DNA from 4 places in the Micromonospora sp. WMMD1274 genome. Region 1 is predicted to be linked to each of the others. Evidence: riboswitches for the same ligand, from Rfam matches in the RefSeq annotation. Region 1 holds a riboswitch; each other region holds the start of a gene.
What was found. Region 1 has a riboswitch for cobalamin ahead of ACN27D_RS24985 (peptidase). Riboswitches for the same ligand answer to the same signal wherever they lie in the genome.

Region 2: it holds a riboswitch for cobalamin, as region 1 does, so the genes downstream of both, ACN27D_RS01660 (VWA domain-containing protein) here and ACN27D_RS24985 (peptidase) in region 1, are expected to answer to the same signal.
Region 3: it holds a riboswitch for cobalamin, as region 1 does, so the genes downstream of both, ACN27D_RS01630 ((2Fe-2S) ferredoxin domain-containing protein) here and ACN27D_RS24985 (peptidase) in region 1, are expected to answer to the same signal.
Region 4: it holds a riboswitch for cobalamin, as region 1 does, so the genes downstream of both, ACN27D_RS01685 (CbtB domain-containing protein) here and ACN27D_RS24985 (peptidase) in region 1, are expected to answer to the same signal.

What each region holds. Positions count from the first base shown of each region.
Region 1 covers NZ_JBMHMG010000001.1:5,255,430-5,259,882, reverse strand. Annotated here, with positions in the region: gene ACN27D_RS24990 (hypothetical protein) at 27-512, opposite strand; gene ACN27D_RS24985 (peptidase) at 548-1,642, opposite strand; cobalamin riboswitch at 1,689-1,852, opposite strand; gene ACN27D_RS24980 (ABC transporter ATP-binding protein) at 2,008-2,691, opposite strand; gene ACN27D_RS24975 (ABC transporter permease) at 2,688-3,827, opposite strand; gene ACN27D_RS24970 (sensor histidine kinase) at 3,952-4,453, shown strand, end outside.
Region 2 covers NZ_JBMHMG010000001.1:444,273-448,725, forward strand. Annotated here, with positions in the region: gene cobM (precorrin-4 C(11)-methyltransferase) at 1-490, opposite strand, end outside; gene cbiE (precorrin-6y C5,15-methyltransferase (decarboxylating) subunit CbiE) at 487-1,695, opposite strand; cobalamin riboswitch at 1,766-1,909, shown strand; gene ACN27D_RS01660 (VWA domain-containing protein) at 1,956-3,959, shown strand; gene cobO (cob(I)yrinic acid a,c-diamide adenosyltransferase) at 3,959-4,453, shown strand, end outside.
Region 3 covers NZ_JBMHMG010000001.1:438,103-442,555, reverse strand. Annotated here, with positions in the region: gene ACN27D_RS01645 (precorrin-2 C(20)-methyltransferase) at 1-52, opposite strand, end outside; gene ACN27D_RS01640 (precorrin-8X methylmutase) at 49-714, opposite strand; gene ACN27D_RS01635 (sulfite reductase subunit beta) at 711-1,589, opposite strand; cobalamin riboswitch at 1,637-1,818, shown strand; gene ACN27D_RS01630 ((2Fe-2S) ferredoxin domain-containing protein) at 1,942-2,586, shown strand; gene cobN (cobaltochelatase subunit CobN) at 2,583-4,453, shown strand, end outside.
Region 4 covers NZ_JBMHMG010000001.1:449,531-453,983, forward strand. Annotated here, with positions in the region: partial or broken gene ACN27D_RS01670 (cobyrinate a,c-diamide synthase) at 1-637, shown strand, start outside; gene cobC (Rv2231c family pyridoxal phosphate-dependent protein CobC) at 698-1,699, shown strand; gene cobA (uroporphyrinogen-III C-methyltransferase) at 1,852-2,667, shown strand; adenosylcobalamin (AdoCbl) riboswitch at 2,740-2,815, shown strand; gene ACN27D_RS01685 (CbtB domain-containing protein) at 2,864-3,070, shown strand; gene ACN27D_RS01690 (CbtA family protein) at 3,164-3,973, shown strand; gene ACN27D_RS01695 (cobalt-precorrin-6A reductase) at 4,033-4,453, opposite strand, start outside.

The sequences.
Region 1 (4,453 bases):
GGCACCCGGTGCGCCGCTGGTCACACCTAGGGAGCGGCGATGCTCGGCGGGGCGCCGGCGCCGAAGGACCAGCCCTCGACACTGCCCGGCGCGGGGTTGTAGCTGGTCGCCCCGGACGTGCTGTAGGACCAGGAGCCGCCGCTGGGGGCGTGCCAGTACGACCAGTACGCCGTGACCGGCGGGGTGTTGACGCACGGCTCGGTCGCGGCGGTGGGCTTGCCGTTGATCCGGCAGACGAAGGCCAGGCCCCAGCGGGCGGTGCCGGTGACTGTGAAGCCGGCGGCCTGCAGCGCGGCCAGGCCGGTGGCCGGGTCACCCGGGGCACATCCGACCTGGACGCCGCCGCCGAGCGCGGCGAAGTCGACGACCACTGTGACTCCCGAGGTGCCGACGCAGGCGGCGGCGTGCGCCGCCCGGGGCGCGGGTTCGGCGGCGGTCAGCGCGACGCCCGCCACGGCGGCGGCCAGCAGGCCGGCCAGCCAGGTGCGGACTGTGGAACGGTGACGGAACACGGGTCCTCCTGTGATCGGGTGAGCGGCGAGGGGGTTCACGGGCAGGCGAGCGCCGGCGCGCCGGGTTCGGCACCGGCGGCGGACAGGCGGGCGTACCCGGTCCCGGTGAGACCGAGGACGGCCTGGGCGGTGGCCCGCGGTGCGGTGGCCGGGTCGAAGCCGCCGCCGTCGAAGTCGACAGCGCCCCGGTCCGCCGGCGCCCCGGCGCAGCCGACCTGGAGTCCGGCGAGGAACGCCCGGGCGCGCGCCCAGGCCAGGGGCCGGCTGCCGTCGCGCAGGGCCTGCGCGGCGAGGCCGGTGCTGTTGGCGTTCGGCGTGCCGGCGGCGTTGGCGAAGCCGCCGTCGGCACCTTGGACGGACACGAGCCAGCGCAGCCCGGCGGCGGCGTCGGCCGGACGCCCCGCGGCGCGCAGCGCCTGCGTCGCGAGCGCGGTCGCGTCCACGTCGGACACGCAGACCGGTTGCGCGGGCAGCAGCGGGTAGCCGCCGTCCGGGCATCGGGTGCCGGCCAGCCAGGCGGCCGCCGCCGGTGGCGCCCCGGCCGCTGTGCGGTCCAGCGCCAGCAGCGCGAAGGACTGGCTGAACGCGTTGCTGTAGTCGCCGTACGCGGACCGGTCGCTGAACCGGCCGGCCGGCGTCTGGAGCGAGCGCAGCCGGGCGATCAGGTCGACCCCGCCGACGTCGGCCGGGTCGCCGCCGCGCACCTGCACGGCGAGGGCGAGCTTGGCTGTCGCGCCCGCGTACGCCTCGGCGACGCCGTCGCCGACGTATCCGTCGCGGATGTCCGGCCGGGTGACCCAGGCCAGCGCGTCGGCGCTGTAGTCGTCGGCGGCGCCCGCGGCGGCGAAGGCGAACACGGCGTCGAGGGTCAGCCCCTGGTCGGGGTAGGCGACGCCGTCGAAGACCGCCTCGAAGCGTTCCCCGTCGACCAGTTGCCGGGCGAGCCAGCCGGCGGCGGCCTCGGGGCGGGTGAGGGCGGCGCGCTCGGGTGCGGCGACGGCCGGTGTGGTGAGGATGAGGCGGCGAGCACGCCGCAGAGGAGCGCGAGCAGGCGGTGCCGGCTTCGGCGGACGACCATCGGAAGCGCCTTTCCGGCCCGGCGGTCGTCGAAAGCCCGGCCGATGCGGCAACGCCGGGTCGGTCGGGACTCCGACCCGTGGGCCACGACGGGTGGGGAGCGGATTCACGCGTACGACGGGTATTCGGGCTCGCCGCCAGAGTTCACTGGACGGCCTACCGTTGCGGGCCAGCGCCGGATTTCGACCGGTCTTCCCCCGCACGTACACGCGGTGATTCAGTTGTCGCGACAGTCTTATGTGGCCGTAGCCCCGGTGTCAATGCGCCAGGAGCCGCACACGTGCCGTGACGAGCGGCGGAGTCGGCGGTCTCACATTCCGTCGGCCGCGACCGCGTTCCCGCCGGCCGGGGACGGGCCGGCGTCCCGGCGTACGCCGGGTTGCTGCTGCGGGCCGGACAGCTCGTGGGTCGCGCCGCTTCAGCGGGCCGGTGCCGGAAGGTGGAGGCGGCCGTCGTGGACCTCGGCGATCTGGTCGGCGGCGGTGAGGAGCGTGCGGTCGTGGGTGACCAGGACGGTGGCGGTGGCCTGCTGGTGGGTGAGGCGGGTGATCAGGTCGATGACGGCGGCGCCGCGTTCGTGGTCGAGGGCGCTGGTGGGTTCGTCGACGAGCAGCACGGTGGGGTCGTTCATCAGGGCGCGGGCGATGTTGACGCGCTGGCGCTGGCCGCCGGAGAGCTGGTGGGGCCGGCGGTCGGCCTGGCCGGCGAGGCCGACCGCGTCGAGGAGTTCCATGGCGCGGGTGCGGGCCGTGGCCGGCGGGCGGCCGTCGATGTGGGCCATGACCTGGAGCTGCTCGGCGGCGGTGAGGGAGGGCAGCAGGTTGGGCTGCTGGAAGACGATGCCGATCCTGCGGCGGCGCAGGTCGGCGAGTTCGCTCCTGATCATGCCGGTGGTGGGGGTGCCGTCGACGGTGACGGTGCCGGAGTCGGGGGTGATGAGGGTGGCGGCGACCGCGAGGAGGCTGGACTTGCCGGAGCCGGAAGGGCCGATCACGGCGGTCAGGCTGCCCTTGGGTACGTCCAGGGTGACGCGGTCGAGGGCGGTCAGGCGGCCCTCGCCGTCGGGGTAGGTGAGGGTGACGTCGGTCAGGTTCAGGCTCATCGGGCGCTCCCCAGGGCGGTCAGCGGGTCGACGGAGGTGATGCGGCGGATGGACAGAGCGGCTCCGAGCGCGCCGAGAATGACGATCACGGCCGCGGGGAGCAGGACGGTCACCGGGGTCAGGAGGAACGGCACCGCGGACCCGGCGACGAGGGCGCCGAGGGCGGCGGCGATGCCGGTGCCGAGCAGGGTGCCGCCGGTGAGCAGGACGACGGCCTGTCCGAGGGCGTCCTTGAGAAGGTTGGCGGTGGAGGCGCCGAGTGCCTTCAGCACGGCGACGTCACCGCTGCGCTGGATGGTCCAGACGGTGAAGAAGGCACCGATGACCAGGGCGGAGATGGCGAACAGGAAGCCGCGCATCAACTGTAGGGAGCCGTTCTCGGAGGTGTAGGAGCCGATCGCGGACAGCGAGTCGTCGACGGAGACCGTCTCGGTGCCCGCCTGCCGGTCGATGGCCGCCAGATCGGCCCCCGAGGTGGTGGTCAGGGCGACGACGGTGGCCGTCGGGCCACCGCCACCGGTGCCGGTGGGAGGCGCGATCCGCTGCCACGCGTCCAAGCTGGTCCACACCACAGGGGTGTGGCTGAAGGAGGCGTCGCCCCGTACTGCAGCCACTGTGAGTTGCTGCGCGGCCAGCGTGATCGAGTCACCGGCCTGCACGCCGAGGTCGTCGGCGGCCTTGGTGGACAGCACTGCCGAGCGCCCGTCGATCCTGCCGCTGTCGGGGGCCAGGCGGGAGCCGGGCCGGACGCCGAAGGCGGAGACCCCGGCGCTTCTGTCCCCGGCGGTGGCCTTGGTGGTGGTGATGCCCAGCGGCTCGGCACCGGTGACTCCGGGAGCCTCGGCCCACTGCTCCCACTGCTTCTCGGTGACCGTGGAGTTGGAGTACGACACACTCTGGCCGTCGCCGGGTGCCTGGAAGGCGATCCTGTCGGCGGGCAGGCCGGTGATGGCCGAGACGTTCTGCTGGCCCAGTCCGGCCGTCAACCCGGACAGCAGCCCGACCAGCAGGGTGATCAACACGATGACGGTCCCCATCAGGGCAAAGCGCCCCTTGGCGAACTTCAGATCTCTCCAGGCGACGAACACGGCCTCGGCCTGTCCTTTCCAGCGGTGGAAGCGGTATGGATCCACCATCGCTGCCGACGCCCGTGTGCGCGTCTGGCGTAGGACGGCACTTCGCGGGCCGGAAGACGGCACCCGGGTTCTAACTTTCGATAGAGGCCCCCGGGCCGCCTGCCTCGGTAACGTGGGACGCACTGTGAGCACCGCTGCCCCCGTCCTGACGCCGACCATCCGGGCCCTGGCCTGGTGCCTTCACCTGCTGATCGCCGGCCTGCTCGTCCTGGCCGCCGGCCGGGCGGTGGCCGTCGACCGGCCCCACGCCGGACTGATCGTCGCTGCTGCGGCGGCGTTCGGCCTGACGTACGCCGCCGGGCCGTTCCTTCCCCGCATCCGCCGCTCGCGGCGGACCGCCGCGTGGTGGCTGGCCGCCGTGGGCGCCGTGTGGCTGTTGCTGCTGGGCCTGTCCCCCGACGCGATCTGGGTGGCCTTTCCACTGTACTTCCTCCAGCTCCACCTGCTGCCGCGCCGCGCCGGCCTGGCCGCCGTGATCGCCACCGCCGCGGCTGCCGTCGCCGGGTTCGCCGCCCACGCCGGCTCCTTCACCCCGGCCGTGGCGATCGGTCCCGCGCTCGGCGCCGCCGTCGCCGTCGGGGTGGTGTGGGGATACCAGGCCCTGTACCGGGAGAGCGAGCAGCGCA
Region 2 (4,453 bases), 4.8 Mb from region 1:
GCAGTGCCAGCGTCGCGCCGGTCGTCGCGAAGGCAGCGAGCCTCTCCCCTTCGGGCATCGCCGTCGAGCGGGCCTGGGCGCGGGTGAGCACAACAGACTGAGCCAGCTCGGGAACAGTCAGCTCGGCACCCACGATGGCGGCGGCCGCGGCGTAGGCGGGGACGCCCGGAGTGATGTCCCACGGCACCTGGGCCGCGTCGAGCCGACGAGCCTGCTCGTGGACGGCCGAGTACAGCGACGGGTCCCCGGAGCACAGTCGGACCACATTGAGGCCTTCGGCGTGCGCCCGGATCAGCTGCGCGGTGATCTCGTCGAGGTCGAGGTGCTGGGTGTCTACCAGGCGGGCACGCGGGCGGCAATGTCCGAGCACTCCCGCGTCCAGGTAGGTGCCCGCGTACAAGCAGACGTCGGCAGCGTTCAGTAGCCGAACGGCCCGTAGCGTGAGCAGGTCGGCGGCGCCGGGTCCGGCCCCGACGAAGTGGACGGTCATGACGCTCCCTTGGTGACGGACCACTGGCTGACCGCACGCCCCGGCGACCAGCCGGTGAAACGACCGAGCGGTTCGGCTCGCTCGACGTGCAGCCGTATCAGCTCGCCGCCGTGGCGGCGGTAACGCTCCAGCAGGACAGCCTCGGTCTCGGCCGTGACGCCGTGCACGACGAGCCGTCCGCCGGTATGCAACGCCGCCCAGCAGCCGTCCAGCACCCCCGGCGTCGTCGCGCCCCCACCGACGAACACCGCGTCGGGACGTCGCAGGTGGTGCAATGCGTCAGGTGCCCTTGCCTGGACGACTTCGAGCGAGGGCACCCCGTGGCGCTGCGCGTTGGCACGAACCAGGGCGGCCCGATCGGCACGTGGCTCGATCGCGACCGCATGGGCTGTCGGCCACGCGCGCATCCACTCCACCCCGATCGATCCGCTGCCGGCGCCGACATCCCAGAGCAGCTGCCCGGGGGCGGACGACAGCCGCGCCAGTGCGCTGGCGCGCAGGTCGCGCTTGGTGATCTGCCCGGTGTGCTCGAACGCCTCGTCCGGCAGCACCGCTCCGGCCGCCCACCCCTGCCCGGTCCCCCGGACCTGCACGGCCACGACGTTCAGCCTCGGCACATCGGTGACATTCCAGCTGCGCGCTACCGCCTCCACCCGTGACTCCGTCGGCGACCCCAGGTCACCGAGCACGACCAGCCGCGAGTCACCCCAGCGGTGTTCCGCGAGCAACCCCGCGACGGCCGCGGGCGTCGACTCGTCACTGGACAGCACCAGCAGCCGGCGGCCCGCGGCGAGGGCTGGCACAAGCAGCCGGATATCTCGGCCCACGAGGCTGATCACCGTCGTGGTCTCGGCTGGCCAGCCCATCTGCGCCCGCGCAAGAGCGACTGATGACACCGCCGGCACGACCGTCACCCGTTCGGCGCCGAGGATATCCAGCAACGTCGTGCCGATGCCAGACAGAAGCGGATCTCCCGAGGCGAGAGCGACGACCGGCGCACGGCGGCCTTCCAACGTGCTGGCGAGGCTCTCGCGGAGCGGGACGGGCCAGATGACCCGGTCCTGCCCCTTGACCGCAGGCACCGACTCGAGGTGCCGGCGGCCGCCCAGCAGGGTCGCCGCGCTGCGTACCAGTGCTCGGGCCGGTTCGGCCAGACTCACCCAACCATCGGCTCCGAGCCCGACGACGGTGACGTGCGCGCTCATAAAGGTGAACCTTAGCCCCGCGTATTCGGGACCGAGACCCCTGCCCGGACCGTCAGGACAGCGTCTAGGGTGGCTGGCGAAGGTTCGAGGTGCCCCACGCCGACGGCTACGGGGAGAATCTGGGAAGCCGGTGAAAGTCCGGCACAGGGCCCGCTGCGGTGACCCCGGCACAGACCGGGGAAGTCCGAAGACCGGCCTCGATCCGACCCGCGACGCGACCGCGACGCGGACCGCCATGGCAGATCGAGCGGGAGCCCTACATGCCAGCGCAGTACCCCTTCTGTGCCGTCGTCGGCTCTGACGACATGACCCTCGCCCTCACCCTGGTCGCCATCGACCCGCTCATCGGCGGTGTCCTGGTCCGTGGGGAGAAGGGCACCGCCAAGACCACCACCGTCCGGGCACTGGCCCAAGTGCTGCCCCCCGTCCGGGTCTTCGAGGGCGACCGTTTCTCCGTCGACCCGGACGACCCCGCCGCGATGTCTCCCGACGGACCGTTCGAGCCGCGTGCGCGAGTCGTCGAGCGGCGGGTTCGGCTCGTGGAGCTCCCGATCGGTGCCAGCGACGACCGGGTGACCGGCTCCCTTCACCTCGACGCCGCGCTGCGCGACAGTGTCGTCGCCTTCGAGCCGGGTCTGCTGGCTCGTGCCCACCGCGGTCTGCTTTACGTCGACGAGGTGAACCTGCTGCACGATCACCTGGTCGACCTGTTGCTCGACGCTGCAGCCACCGGACGGGTAAGCGTCGAGCGCGACGGCATCTCCGTCGAACACGCCTCCCGGTTCGTGCTGATCGGCACGATGAACCCCGAGGAGGGCGAGCTACGCCCGCAACTGCTGGACCGCTTCGGCCTGACCGTCGAGGTGGCCGCTCCGCGCGACCCGGCCTCGCGCGTGGAGGCCGTTCGCCGCCGACTTGCCTTCGACGCCGACCCCGAGACGTTCACCGCGGCCTGGGCGCCCGCGCAGGCGCAGCTGCGCGCCCGTCTGGCCGAGGCGCAACGCTCGGTGGCAGCGGTGGCGCTCGACACGGAAACGCTGACGGCGATCGCCGAGATCTGCGCCGCGTTCGACGTAGAGGGGCTCCGCGCCGACCTGGTGACCGCCCGGACGGCCGCCGCACACGCCGCCTGGCAGGGACGTGACCAGGTGACCCGCGCGGACATCCGCGTGGCAGCCCGGCTTGCCCTGCCGCACCGGCGTCGGCGCAACCCGTTCGACGAGCCGGGCTTGGACGAGGAGCGCCTCGACCAGCTACTCGGCCGCGACGATCCCGGCCCCGAGGATGACGGCCCGGGTGACGGCCCCGGCGGGACGCCGCACGACGATCGGGCCGAGCAGGCACCCGCGGGCGGCGCATCGGAGTCCCTTCCGCGCTCCGGCGCCGAGCCCGGCCGGCAGGCACCGCCGGCGAATGCGGCGAGCGAGACGGTCACCCCGGCTGGTCAGCCGGTTCGCGCCCGGCTGCTCGTCGTGCACGGCACCGGGAAGGGCCAGTCCGGACGCCGCTCGCAAGCGCGTACCCCTCAGGGCCGCGTCGCCGGGGTGAAACGCGACCGGTCCACCACCGGTCGGCTTCACCTGCCCGCCACCATCGCCGCCGCCGCACCGCACCAGGTTTCCCGTGGCGGCCGCACCACCGGATGCGGCCTCGTGCTGTCCGCCATCGACCTGCGTCGGGCCGAGACCGTCGGTCGGGAATCCAACCTCGTCCTGCTCTGCGTCGACGCGTCCGGGTCGATGGCGGCGCGCCGTCGGATGGAGCAGGTCAAGGCAGCGGTCCTCGCGCTGCTGCTGGACGCCTACCGTCGTCGTGACAAGGTGGCCCTGGTGACGTTCCGCCAGCAAACCGCGGACGTCACGTTGCCGCCGACCGGCTCGGTCGACGTCGCCGCACGCCGTCTGGCGCAGCTGCCCGCCGGCGGACGAACCCCGCTCGCCGAAGGCCTCGAGCAGTCGGCGGGGGTGCTGCGCCGGGAGGCGCTGCGCGACCCGTCGCGCCGTGCCTTGCTCGTGGTCGTCACCGACGGGCGGGCCACTGCCGGGCCTGATGCGCTCGGCCGTGCCCATCGCCACGCCCGGCACCTCGCCGTGTCCGGCGCGCAGAGCGTTGTCGTCGACTGCGAGACAGGCCGCTTCCGGCTCGGGTTGGCGGCTGAGCTCGCCGCCCACCTACGGGCCGAGTACGTGCCGCTCGGCGAGGTGACGGCCGACGGTCTCACCGGTGTGGTGCGCGCCGCGACCGCCCGTGAGGCGGTGGCCTGATGCCGCAGGGAAAGCCGCTCGTCGTGCCGGAAGACGGGCTCAGCACGCGGCAGCGTCGCAACCGCCCGCTGCTGATGGTCCACACCGGTAACGGCAAGGGAAAGTCGACCGCCGCTTTCGGCCTGGCGATGCGGGCCTGGAACCAGGGCTGGGATATCGGCGTCTTCCAGTTTGTCAAGTCCGCCAAGTGGCGCATCGGCGAGCAGACCGTGCTCGAACGCCTCGCCCGGCTACACGAGGAAACCGGCGAAGGCGGTCCGGTCGAGTGGCACAAGATGGGCTCGGGCTGGTCATGGAGCCGCAAGAGTGGCACCGACGACGACCACGCCGCCGCGGCAGCGGAGGGATGGGCCGAAGTCAAGCGACGCATCCAGGCCGAGCGGCACCGCTTGTACGTGCTCGACGAGTTCACCTACCCGATGCAGTGGGGCTGGGTGGACGTCGACGATGTCGTCGAGACGCTGGCGAACCGCCCGGGCACCCAGCACGTGGTC
Region 3 (4,453 bases), 4.8 Mb from region 1:
TCAGTTCGGGATCGCCGGGGCCGACGCCGACGCCGTAGAGGACGCCACTCATTCCTGCTCCTGTGCGAGGGCGTTGAGGGCCGAGGCGGCCATCGCCGAGCCGCCGCGGCGGCCGGTGACGACGAGGTATGGCACGTCGAGGTTCGGGTCGTCGCCGGCAAGGTCGATCAGCGCCTGCTTGGCCTCAGCGGCCCCGATGAAGCCGACCGGGGTGCCGATGACCGCCGCCGGCCGCGGTGCGCCGTCGCGCAGCATCTCCAGCAGGTGGAACAGCGCGGTTGGCGCGTTGCCGAACGCGACGACGGCGCCTTGGAGGTGTTCGGCCCACAGCGAGACGGCGGCGGCCGAGCGCGTGGTCGACCAGCCCTGGGCGAGGCCGGGGACGCGCGGGTCGCGCAGCAGGCAGCGGACCTCGTTGTCGCGCGGCAGTCGGGCCCGGGTCACGCCCGCGGCGACCATGTGGGCATCGGTGAGGATCGGGGCGCCCGACCGCAGCGCCGAGCGGGCCGTGGCGACCAGCGCCGGGTGGATGACCAGGTCGCGAGCCAGGTCGGTCTGCCCGCACGCGTGGATCATCCGGACCGCGACCTTCTCCGCGTTGACCGGGATGCCCGACAGGTCGGCCTCGGCGCGGATGGTCGCGAACGAGTCGACGTAGATCTGCGCGCCGTCGGTCACGTAATCGTAGCGGCGTGTCGGTGGGGCGAGGGTCATGCTTTCTCCAGGTCGGGCACGATCAGTGTGCGCCACGGTGTGACGACGACGTGCGGGGCGCCCCAGGCGGCAATCTCGTTCACCAGGCGCCGGTCCAGGCCGCTGCCGGGCACGGCGAGGTGCAGCGCGTGGCGCCCGTCGTCCTGAGTGATCCTGCCAAGGGCCGGCGGGCCGGTGGCCACCCGGGTGCCGGGGAGGGCCTCGATGCGGTTGCCCAGCAGGGTTTCGCCGCCTCCTGGCAGCTCGTCAACGTGCCACGGGGACCCCCGCTGCGTTCCGGCGGCCTCGACGAAACGAGCGGCGAGCCTCGTCAGGGCCGGCGCGGCCCGGTCGAGGGTCACCACATCGCCCCAGGCCGAGCGGCTGGCGCGGATCTGGGCACGGTCGGCGTCGACGGCGACCAGGCCGAGGTCGAGGTCGCGTCCAGCGACGTCGCCGCGCCCGTCGTCGAGGACGAACAGGAATCGGCCGGGCAGCCCGGCGAGACCGGCCTCGGCGCACACCAGTTCATCCAGTCGGCGCACGACCGGCCGCAGGTCGGCCCGTCCACCGGCCCGTCCGGTCAGCGGCGAGACCATGATGTTGCGCACCCGCTCGTGGGACGGCATTGGGAGCAGACCCGTGGCCATCACCGCGCCAACGACCGGGTCGGGCAGAAACTCGCCGTCGTGGTCAAAGCCCCGCAGCTGGAGGTTGGCGCGGCTGGTCAGACGTATCGCACCGTCGCCGTGCTGCTCGGCCACGTTTGATAGAGCGACGAGCGCGCCGGTGGGAAGGGTACCCCCCGGCAACCGTACGCGGATCAGTGCGCCGTCCTCGGCAATCCACGGACGCAGCAGGCCGGGACACCGGTCACGTCGGGTGCGTGGGGTCATGGTGCCATGGTGCCAGGATCCGGCGGTTCCCTGCCCGACGGCTGGGCTGCTACGGTCCTCTCGCCAGTCGAACTCAGCGATGAGCCAGGGAACCCGGTGCGAATCCGGGACTGACGCGCAGCGGTGTGGGTGACGGGCGGAACACGATGCCACTGGACCAACCGGTCTGGGAAGGCGCTCCGTCCGGACGATCCCGAGTCCGAAGACCTGCTGGCCCTCACGGCACCCGCCGTCTGGTCTGACCGGGCTTCGCGAAACAGCCCCCGACCTCGTAAGGGGAACACGTGCGCGCACCTTCAGCCGCCGTCGAGCGGTACAACCTCACCGACCGTGCGACGGGGCAGCGGCAGCCGTGAGCGTGCTCGTCCATGTTGCGACGCTGCTGCAGGACGCCGCCCGCACCGACCAGTTGCACCGGCGGGCGCAAGCCGCCGGTGCTCAGCTGGCCTTTCTGCAAGGCGGTGAACCGACGCTGACCCACCTGCTCAATCGACTGCACGCTGACGGCGTCCGCGCCATCCAGCTGGAGGCGGTGAGCACAGATGAGCGTGCGTATGCGCGATCCTGGATCGGGCGGGTCGCCGGCCACTGGCGTCGACAGCAGGTTGACCCGCCGCTGATCGAACTCGGCGGGCGCACCATCACTGGCGGCGAGGCGCCGCTCTCGTCACCGGCCTGGGAGAGGCCGCCGCGGTACCGACATCACTTGTTGGTCTGTCGTGGCCCGCGGTGCAGCGCCCATGGGGCGGACAAGACGTACTCAGAGATCCTCCGCTGTCTCGTGGCGGCGGGCCTCACCGATGCCGACGTCCTCATGGCGCAGACCGGTTGCCTGTTCCCGTGCAACCACGGGCCGGTGGTCGTGGTGCATCCCGACGGCACCTGGTACGGCCCGGTGGGCCCCGACAGCGCCGAGCGGCTGGTTCGCCAGCACCTAGGTGCTGGCCTGCCCGTCCACGACCTGCGCATGCCTACGCCCATGGAAGGAGAAGCATGACCCGTATCGCTCTGATGTCGACCTCGGACACCGACCTGCTCTCGGCACGTGCCAGCGCCGCGGGCTACTCCTGGCTGAACCCCGCCCGGGCCAGCGACGAGCGCCGCGACGCGCTCGTCGCCGACGCGGATCTCGTCGTGCTGCGTGTGCTCGGATCACCCGAGGACGTTCGCGACCTCACCGCGCTAGTCCACGCGTCCGGCCGTCCCTGCGTGGTGCTCGGCGGTGAACGTACGCCCAACGCCGCCCTGATGGAACTGTCGACAGCTCCGATCGGGGTGTGCGCCGAAGCTCACCGTTACCTCGCCGAAGGCGGCCCGGAGAACCTGCGGCAGCTGCACGCCTTCCTATCCGACACCGTGCTGCTGACCGGCGAGGGCTTCGATCCCCCGGCAGTGCTGCCCGAGTGGGGGGTATCCCGTAAGGCGGCCGGCGACCGGCCGCGCGTCGGCATCGTGTACTACCGGGCCCATGAGGTGAGCGGCAACCACAGCTTCGCCCGCGACCTGGCCGATGCGGTCGACGCCACCGGTAAGGCCACCGGCGTCCCCATCTTCGTATCGTCGCTGCGCGCGGCCCCCGACGACCTGTTCGACGAACTCGCCACCCTCGACGCGATCATCGTCACCGTGCTCGCGGCCGGAGGCTCCAAACCTGCCGCGGTCGGCGCCGGCGGGGACGACGAGTCGTGGGACGTCGAACGGCTCCGGACACTGGACGTCCCCGTACTGCAGGCACTCGCGCTGACCTCGACGAAGGCCTGGTGGGAGGCCTCCGACGACGGCGTCACCCCGCTGGACTCGGCCACCCAGATCGCCATTCCCGAGTTCGACGGCCGGCTGATCACCGTCCCGTTCTCGTTCAAGGAGGTCGATGACGACGGCCTGCCCCGCTACGAGACCGACGCTGAGCGGTGCGCCCGGGTCGCCAACATCGCGGTGAACCACGCGCGGCTGCGGCACGTGGCGCCCGCCCAGCGCAAGGTCGCGCTCGTGCTGTCGGCCTATCCGACCAAGCACAGCCGGATCGGCAACGCGGTCGGCCTAGATACGCCCGTATCCGCGATCCGGCTGCTGCGTCGCATGCGTGCGGCCGGCTACGACCTCGGCGCGCCCGGCGAGATCCCGGGCTTGGATCCGCTGCCGGCGGTCGAGGGCGAGGACCCCGACACCACATCGGGCATCGCGCTGATCCACACACTCATCGCTGCGGGCGGCCAAGACGAGGAGTGGCTCACCCAGGCCCAACTGAGCGAGTCCCACGTCCGCATCAGCCGCGAGGAGTACCTGCGCTGGACCGCGGACCTGCCCGCCGCGCTACGCGACGCGATGACCGAGACCTGGGGTGCGGCGCCCGGTTCGCTGTTCGTCGACAACGCCGGCGACATTGTGCTGGCGACCCTGCGCGCGGGCAACGTGGTAATCCTCATCCAGCCGCCGCGTGGCTTCGGGGAGAATCCGATCGCGATCTACCACGACCCGGACATGCCGCCCTCACACCATTACCTGGCCGCCTACCGCTGGCTCGAGAAGGGCTTCGGCGCCGATGCGGTCGTTCACCTCGGCAAGCACGGCTCGATGGAGTGGCTGCCGGGCAAGAACGCGGCGCTGTCGGCCGCCTGCGCCACCGACGCGGCCATCGGCAGTATGCCGCTCATCTACCCGTTCCTGGTCAACGACCCCGGCGAGGGAGCGCAGGCCAAGCGCCGCGCCCACGCCACGATCGTCGACCACCTGATTCCGCCGATGGCACGCGCCGAAGGATACGGCGACGTCGCCAAGCTGGAGCAACTGCTCGACGAGCACGCCAACGTCGCCGCGATGGACCCGGCCAAGCTCCCCGCGATCCGCCAGCAGATCTGGACCCT
Region 4 (4,453 bases), 4.8 Mb from region 1:
GGACCTCAAGGCGGCACCCTGGGAACCCAGCCAGCAGGTGTGCCGCTCTTCCTTGGCGGCTCCGGTGGTGGCGGTCGCGGCGGGCCGCGCATTCACCTTCCGCTACACCGAGACGACCGAACTGCTCGAAGCGGCGGGATGCAGCGTCATCCCCTTCGATCCCGCGACAGACCGACATCTGCCCAGCGGCGCTCGAGGGCTATACCTGGGCGGTGGCTTCCCGGAGGTGCACGCCGCGGCGCTGAGCGCGAACACGAGCCTGCGTGCCGAGCTGCGCCAGGCTGTGCTGGACGGCGTCCCGACCGTCGCCGAATGCGCCGGCCTGCTGTACCTGTGCCACACCGTCGACGGCCACCCCATGGTCGGGGCCCTCGACGCGGACGCCGCGATGACGCCACGCCTCACCCTGGCCTACCGGCGGCCCACCCTGGTCGACGACCAGCTCCTCGGGCCGGCCGGCGCCGCCGCGACCGCGCACGAGTTCCACCGCACGACGGTCACCCCGGTGCACGGCGACCGGCCGGCCTGGACGGTCGACGCCGAGCCCGTCGGTTATGCCGGCCCCACCCTGAGCGCGTCCTACTTGCACGTGCACTGGGCCGGTCACCCTCACCTCGCCCAATCCTTCGCCGACGCCGTCGCGTCGCAAGCCCGCCCCGCCCCTCGCGCCTTGGTGCCGCCCGGGCCGGCATCGGTGGTGTGCCCGCCGCCGGCCGACACGGAGGCCGAGATCGGCAACGATCTGCTCGACCTCGCGGACGACAGGAGCCGGCGGCCTCGCCCGGACTGGCTTGACCAGTCACTTTGCGACGGTATCGCCGCCTGCACCAGCTACCCCGACACCACGGCGGCGCAGCAGACAGTGGCACGGCGCCACGACCGCCGCCCCGATGACGTCCTCGTCACCGCCGGGGCCACCGAGGCGTTCTTCCTGCTCGCCCGCGCCCGACCGTGGCAACGCCCGGTCGTCGTACATCCGCAGCTCACCATGCCGGACGTTGCCTTGCGCACCGCTGCCCACGTCCTCTGCCGGCCCGAGAACGGCTTCGCCCTGGAACCGGATTCCATCCCCACGAACGCGGACCTCGTGGTCATCAGCAACCCCACCGACCCGACGGGTCGGCTGCACCCGGCTGCGACGATCCGTGCGCTGTGCCGACCTGGGCGGGTGGTGGTAGTCGACGAATCCTTGATGGATTTCGTGCCCGGCCAGCCAGACAGTCTGGCCGAGCACCGAGTCACGGGTCTGCTGGTCATCCGTACTCTCACCAAGCTATGGTCCATGCCCGGCATCCGCGCCGGCTACGTCATCGGCGACCCGGCCTTACTCGCCGACCTGCGCGCGCAGCAGCCGCCGTGGTCGGTCAGCACCCCGGCCCTGCACGCCATCGCGGCGACCGCCAGTCCCGAGGCAACACGCGAGGCCAGACGGCAAGCACATCGAGTCGAGCAGCACCGGCGGGTCCTCGTCGATGGGCTCAACGCACTCGGCATCGAGGTCGCCGCCTCCAATGCCCCGTTCGTACTCGCGCGGCTGGGGTCCGCCGCCCGTATCCGGCTGCACGGCGACGGCATCGCCGTGCGTCGCGTCGACAGCGTTCCCGGTCTGGACGACACCTGGGTCCGCATCACCGTGCCCGAGCCCGCGGCCACCCGCCACCTGATCACCGCACTGGGAGTCCACACCGCATGGAGATGAACGTCACCGGACGCTGCGTCCTCCTCCTGGACGGCGCCGACCACGCCGTCCCGATCGTCGCGGGACTGCTGCGCGACGGTGCCGACGTGACCGTCCATGCCGCCACAGTCTGCGCCGCCCTAGAGGACCTCGCCCAACGCGGCCGCCTCAGGTTGACCGCCGAGCCCGTCGACGAGACAACCTTCGACCTGGTCATCCGCTCCGTTACGCGACCGCAACGCCAGCCTGCCACCGCACCCACGGACACCGGCCGCGTGACGCTTGTCGGCGCCGGACCGGGCGACGCCGGCCTGGTGACGGTCGCCGGACGAGCCGCGATCGAAACCGCCGACGTCGTCGTCGCCGACCGGCTCGCCCCCTGGGAGTCGCTGGCCTGGGCGCCTCCGGGCGTGCAGGTCATCGACGTGTCGAAGATCCCGTTCGGACGCTCGACCAGCCAGGAGGAGATCAACCGGCTCCTCGTCGAGCACGCGAAGTCCGGCAAGCACGTCGTGCGGCTCAAGGGCGGTGACTCGTACGTGTTCGGCCGCGGTTTTGAAGAGGTCCAGGCCTGCACCGCCGCTGACGTCCCGGTCACAGTGCTGCCCGGAGTCACCTCCAGCGTCGCGGCACCCGAGCTGGCCGGTATCCCGGTCACCCACCGCGGCCTCGCCCAGGGATTCACCGTGATATCCGGCCACGTTCCGCCCGGCCACTCGGCTTCCACGCTGGACTACGCCGCACTGGCACAATCCGGTACCACCCTGGTCGTGCTGATGGGTGTGCGGACCCTGCCAGCCATCGCCGAGGCCCTGCTGGACGGCGGGCTGGTCCCCGACACCCCGTGCGCCCTCGTGACCGACGCCAGTCTGGCCAGCCAACGGGTTGTCCGTAGCACGCTGGCCCGCGTCGCCACCGATGCCGCAGCAACCGGCGTCGGTGCCCCGGCCGTCGCCGTCATCGGTGCGGTAGCCGCCCTCGTACCGTGACCACCTGAGTACACAAGCACCGGCGCTACGCCTTCAGGTGAGCTCGCCGCTCTGCTAGCCTCGTGTCACCTTGCTGATGGAAGCCGGTGCAAATCCGGCGCAGTCGCGCTACTGTGACGCCGCTCGCGGCGAAGCCAGACCCTCCAGCCAAGGCGAACATCCGTCGATGGGACGCTGAATCCCCAAGGAGTGTCACATGCCTCAGGCCACCACGGCAGTACCGGCCCTTCCCCGCATCCCGGTCTCCGCTCTCGCTCCGTGGGCGGGCTTCTTCTCCCTACTCGCCCTCGTGGTGCTGTTCTTCGTCGGTGCCGAGCAGGGTGCTTTCTCGGTCATTGAGGGCACGATGGTTCACGAGTTTGTCCACGACGCTCGCCACGTCATGGGCTATCCCTGCCACTGACCTCCGCGCGTCATTCGGCCCGGATTCCTGTCCAGGCCCGGCACCGAATTCTCCTCTCTTCAAAGACATCGCTGACAGATTGTGTTGCCCGCGGTGCTGTCTTCACGATCGGGACCCGAGATGACCCCCCGTACCTTTCTGCTCCGAGGTTTGGTCGCCGGTGCCCTCGCCGGCTTCGCGGCCTTCCTCATCGCCTCCGCCATCGCCGAACCCGAGATCAACGCTGCCATCGCTATTGAAGAGGCCGCCTCAGTCGCAGCCGAGCACAGTCACGACGCCACGGCGGCGGGCGACCACAGCCATGGCGAGGCCGCCGACGTCTCCCGCGCCACTCAGTCCACGTGGGGCCTGGCCACCGGCACGATCCTGCTCGGCACGGCCCTGGGTGGCGCCAGTGCGCTCGCCGCGGCATTCGCGCTCGGCCGGCTGGGCTCCCTTTCGCCACGCTCCTCGACTGCCCTGGTCACAGCCACCGGGTTCGTCACGACGGCCCTCGTGCCCTTCCTCAAATACCCGTCCACCCCACCGGCGGTCGGTAGCGGCGACACCATCGGGGAGCGCACCGCCCTGTACTTCGGGTTCTGGACGATCAGCCTCACCGCCGCGATCGCGGCGGTCATGTTGGCGCGCCGTCTGCTGGCCCGGCTCGGCGCGTTCGCCAGCGTCGTGGTCGCTTGCGGCGGGTACCTCGTCGTCGTGGTCACCGCCGCCCTGATCCTGCCGACGGTCAACGAGGTCGGCAACTTCCCGGCCGACACGCTCTGGTATTTCCGCCGCGAGTCGATCCTCACCATCGCCACCCTATGGGCGGTGCTCGGCGTGGTCCTGACCGGCCTGGTCGGGCGCGACGCGGACCGGGCCGCCGAGGCTCAGCGTCGCCGCGAACTCGCCGCCTCCCTGTAGGACGTCGACCGGCCGGATCGCAGGGGCCGCGGTACCGCTGTGCCATCGCTGCGGCCCGCTTAGCGTGCCGGCTGCGCTCGAACCCAGGCGTAAGCCGTTTCCACCTCGGCAACGACACTGACGCTCGTCGGCGTGCCGGCCCGCCGCACGACAACGACAGGAAGCCCTCGCTCGGCCGCAACGTCCAGTTTGGCTACCGTATGATCCCCGCCTGAGTCCTTCGTCACCAGGACATCCACGTCGGCCATCACTCCACGCTCATGCTCGAGCGGGTAGGGCCCGCGGCTCTGCAGGACCGTCCAACGGACAGGCAGCAGGATCTCGGGTGGGTCGACCACGCGCACCAGGCACCGGTGTTCACGCAGCGGGTCGGCGAAGCGGTGCAGCGACTGGCGGCCAATGGTCAGGAACGGCCGCTCGCCCAGTTGCGCGGCCACCCCCGCGGCCTCATCGTGGTCGTCGACCCAGTGCCACGTCCCG